2 regions of the Francisella uliginis genome follow, and region 2 is predicted to be linked to the other one. Evidence: riboswitches for the same ligand, from Rfam matches in the RefSeq annotation. Region 2 holds a riboswitch; the other holds the start of a gene.

Region 1 (2,415 bases), 160 kb from region 2:
ACACTGGCAGCATTACCAAAAACATTATTAGCGGTTTCTTTACCTCTACGTAGCTCTGAGTTATCTACAACATCATCATGTAGTAATGTTGCTGTATGTATAAACTCTATAATAGCAGCACAAGCTAAATGTTTATCACCTTGGTAGTTTAATGCTCTAGAAAAAAGCATAACTAAAAGTGGGCGTAACCTCTTACCACCACTATTTATGATATAGTGACTAATTTGATTAATAAGAACCACATCTGAGGAAAGAGAATCAATAATAAATTGGTTATTATTTTTTATATCATTCTCAATAAGAGTTTGAATATCTTTAAGCTTTTGCATTATAAAAAAAATAGATATTTAATTAGACTTAAGAATAAAGTAGCATAGCTTATTTATCAATATAATAATTGATCAAATATTACTTTTAATCATCCTCATCATCAGATTTTTTAAAATATTCTAATATTTTTTTATTTTGTGCCGTTAGTTTAGCATTATCTGAATTTGCGGCACTATTAAAGCCTTTAACAAATTCTTGAGAGTTTTTCTTATTAATCTTAATTAACTTCTTAAGATCTGACTTATATTTGGCAGCAATAATCATACCTACCACATAAGAATCTTGATCAGATATCTTATTATAGTCAGGTTTTTTATCTAGAATAGTATCATCAAATCCAGTAATAAAATCTTGTTTTGAAAGCTCTTTATCCATTGCTTTAAAACTTTTATGTGAAATTTTACCCAATGACTGACCTATTACATATGGGCTATATGAAACTTTAGTCTTAGTGTCTGCAAAAGTATTACTAAAAACCATGCATGCAAACAACAATAACAAATTCTTAAATGTATTTTTCATTATTATTTTAAAATTACTAGATATGAACTACCAAATATTTTAACATAAGCTCCAGTAAAGTTTACAGTTTGTTTTGGGCCTTCTTCAAAAGTAGCTTTGAAAATATATCTTTATAATATAAATATTGAAGTATCTGAATAAACACTAACACAAACATACTACAAGGGACTAGAAGTGACACAATAGGCCAGCTCAAGAAAATAGCACTATTTATATCACATAAAATATTAATCGCTAAAAGTCCTAAATAAAAAATGCTAAACCCCTGGGCATCTCTTTGAAGATAATTTTTACAAATCTGCGGAAGATAATAAATATTATAAATTACCCCACTTATTGATCCACACCATAATAAATATGTTTTATCCAATTTTACTATATTAATTATTAATACTATTAATAATAAAAATGCCAGAATTAATAAAGTATGTATAAATATCTTCTTTTCTCTTCTATCATTTAAAATTTGAAACTGTTGAACAGTTAAAAAAAACAATAAAATTATATCTACCAATACATATTGCCACTGTAAATTAAAACCAATTGCATAAATCAAATCTAATGCATTTGCAAATATCATCAAAGAGTGAGTCCAAAGACTAATTTCGAATGTCTTATGCTTAAACTGATTATGAATAGTCTGCGGCAGAAAATGTACGAAATAAAGAATTAATGATATATTTAATGTTATATAACCAAAATTTTCCAATGTTAATCTCCTATTATTTAATAAATAATAGAAGTTTGAGTGATTTACTTTTTAAAAGATATACCAAACAAACTCCCTACGCTAATATTAATTAGATCAGGTTCTAAGGGTTCTTCTCAGCTATTATTTAATAGCCCCCCTGCTGTCTCATTTACACAATATATCACAATTTCCGGCTATTTAATATATTCTCTAATCTAGCTTATTTCTAACTTATAGATTAATGCGTCATTATAACTACCATCATTTTTCTTATAATAGTTTTTACGCGTAGATATTTTTTTGAAACCAATTTTATTATAAAGCTTTAACGCATAATGATTACTAACATCAACTTCTAAAAAAACTTTAGATATCTTTTGCTTTAGCAAATATGTAAAAGATTGTTTAAGAACTTTATAGCCGAAACCTTTATTCTGATTAGATTTATCAACACAAACATATAAAAGCTCTGCTGTATCAAAAATACTATTAAAAATAGCTATTGCCCTTAATTTATCATTTTCAAATAAACCTAAAGTTAAATCATTCTCAATAGAATCTAGAATTTGTTGATCTGACCAACTAAACTCTCTATCTGAAAATCGTATAAGACTAATAACTGCATCAAAGTGAGATTTACCTAGACTTAAAATCCGCATACTCATATAGCTTTGCTAATATATGTTTTTTATTTTGTGTACTTAATAGATTACTACCTTCTAGAATAAAGTCTTTCTCAAAAAGGTTGATTTCATTAAGATCTGTCTGAAAATCAGTAGACTGAATTCTAAAAATACTTACTTTTGAATTAAAGAATAAATTATCTACAATATTATTTAAAAAATTAGTATTAAGGTCATTTTCAATAAATA
Region 2 (2,415 bases):
CTATGGTACTAAGTCACGAGCAACTATTCAAAAGTTTGCAGCCCAAACAGCAAAATTTCTGATTGCACAAGAAGTTAAAGCTATAATAATAGCCTGTAACACAATATCAGCACTTGCTAAAGATATTGTTCAGGATATTGCTAGAGGTATCCCAGTTATCGATGTTATAAGTGCTGGAGTTAGCCTAGTTAATGATCTAGATACTGTAGGTGTTATTGCTACACCCGCAACAATAAATAGTAATGCATATGCATTGCAAATCCATAAAAATAATCCTGAAACAGAAGTTTATAGTACGCCTTGTGGGCTATTTGTGTCAATGATAGAAGAGGGGTTTGTTGAAGGGCAAATAGTTGAGTTAGTTGCAAAGCAGTACCTTGAGTATTTTAATGATAAAGATATTCAGGCACTTATTTTAGGTTGTACACATTATCCTATTATCAAACAAAGTATATCTGATATTTTAAGTGTTGATTTGATAGATCCTTCCCTGCAAGCTAGCAAGATTCTAAAGGAATTACTTATAGATAGTAGTATTTTAAATACATCTAAATTAGATCCAGAATATAGATTTTATGTTACAGATATCCCAGTTAAATTTAAAGTTGTGGGTGAGATGTTTTTACAAACACAGATGCAATATCTTGAAATAGTTAATTTAGACTTTTAATAAATTTTCATAGTTTTACCACTTACATTCTTGACATAGTCTTAGAGATAATATTTACTTTAGTCTTGAAGCACAGGGGTGCATAGTTTATTTAACTATGCTGAGAGGATTTTTTCTAACCCTTTGAACCTGGTCTAGTTAGTACTAGTGTAGGAAGTGTAATTTGATTTTGATTATAACTACTTATATCTATAGTTGTATCAATTATATTCTTAATACTCATCTACCTATACTAGTTTGAATTGATAAAATAGGAGATGAAAATGAATAACTCTAAAAATCAAGATATTCAAACTAATACAGAAAAATCAACGCTATCTATAGAGTATTTTAGTTCTGAGAAGTGTTATATTGAATATCCAAGTAAACCAATAAAAGTTCCATTTAGAAAGATTAAACAAACTGACACTAACATAAATGGAAATATTAATAAAAACCCTGATATCTTTATATATGATACTTCTGGTGAGTATTCTTCAGAAACTCCAGTTAATATAGAAAAAGGTTTAAGTAGGCATAGGCTAGAGTGGCTTGAGCAAAATAAAGATATAGATCAGTTAGATAGTTTCACTTCAGAATATACAAATTCTCAGTTTAAAGAAGAAAGGTTGAACTTTAAAAATAGACATATTCCTCTTAAGGCAAAGAAAGGTAAGAACGTATCACAGATGCATTATGCTAAAAAGGGTATCATAACACCTGAAATGTATTACGTTGCAATGAGGGAAAATATCCTAAGAGCAAATCTTCACCTTGATAGTGAGTATAAAAATCAACATCAAGGAATATCTTTTGGTGCAAACATTCAAAAAGAAATCACTCCAGAGTTTGTTCGAGATGAAATAGCAGCTGGTAGAGCCATTATTCCAGCAAATATTAACCATCCTGAGTTAGAGCCTATGATTATAGGTAGAAACTTTTTAGTCAAAGTTAATGCAAATATTGGTACATCAGCAGTGACATCATCAATGTTAGAAGAAGTTGAAAAAATGGTGATATCCATAAAGTGGGGTGCTGATACTGTAATGGACCTTTCAACAGGTAAGCATATTCATCAAACACGCGAGTGGATTATCAGAAACAGTCCAGTACCAATAGGTACAGTTCCAATTTATCAAGCCTTGGAGAAAGTTAATGGTAAAGTTGAAAATTTAACTTGGGAAATTTATCGAGATACATTGATTGAACAAGCTGAACAAGGCGTTAGTTATTTCACAATTCATGCTGGGGTTAGAAAAGCATTTGTAACATTAGCTAGTAATCGGATCACAGGCATTGTTTCACGAGGTGGATCAATCTTGGCTAAATGGTGCTTACATCATAATAAAGAAAACTTTTTATATACTCATTTTGAAGAGATTTGTGAGATTATGAAAGCATATGATATAAGTTTCTCACTTGGTGATGGGTTACGACCTGGGTCTATAAATGATGCAAATGATAGTGCTCAATTATCTGAGTTAAGAACTCTAGGAGAGTTAACTAAAGTTGCGTGGCAACATGATGTGCAAGTTATGATAGAAGGTCCTGGACATGTGCCAATGCAGCTTATCAAAGAAAATATGGATTATGAACTAAAAGATTGCTTTGAAGCTCCATTTTATACTTTAGGTCCATTAGTTACAGATATAGCTCCAGGGTATGACCATATCACATCTGCGATAGGTGCTGCACAAATAGCTTGGTATGGAACAGCTATGTTATGTTATGTAACACCAAAAGAACATCTTGGATTGCCAAATAAA

What was found. Region 2 has a riboswitch for thiamine pyrophosphate ahead of thiC (phosphomethylpyrimidine synthase ThiC). Riboswitches for the same ligand answer to the same signal wherever they lie in the genome.
Region 1: linked by a shared signal. The riboswitch ahead of F7310_RS05780 (PQ-loop repeat-containing protein) and the one ahead of thiC (phosphomethylpyrimidine synthase ThiC) in region 2 are both predicted to bind thiamine pyrophosphate.

The regions. Positions count from the first base shown of each region.
Region 1 covers NZ_CP016796.1:1,232,277-1,234,691, forward strand. Annotated here, with positions in the region: gene F7310_RS05770 (polyprenyl synthetase family protein) at 1-329, opposite strand, end outside; gene F7310_RS05775 (hypothetical protein) at 415-852, opposite strand; gene F7310_RS05780 (PQ-loop repeat-containing protein) at 914-1,561, opposite strand; TPP riboswitch at 1,617-1,712, opposite strand; gene F7310_RS05785 (GNAT family N-acetyltransferase) at 1,759-2,202, opposite strand; gene F7310_RS05790 (hypothetical protein) at 2,180-2,415, opposite strand, start outside.
Region 2 covers NZ_CP016796.1:1,390,919-1,393,333, reverse strand. Annotated here, with positions in the region: gene murI (glutamate racemase) at 1-670, shown strand, start outside; TPP riboswitch at 735-843, shown strand; gene thiC (phosphomethylpyrimidine synthase ThiC) at 934-2,415, shown strand, end outside.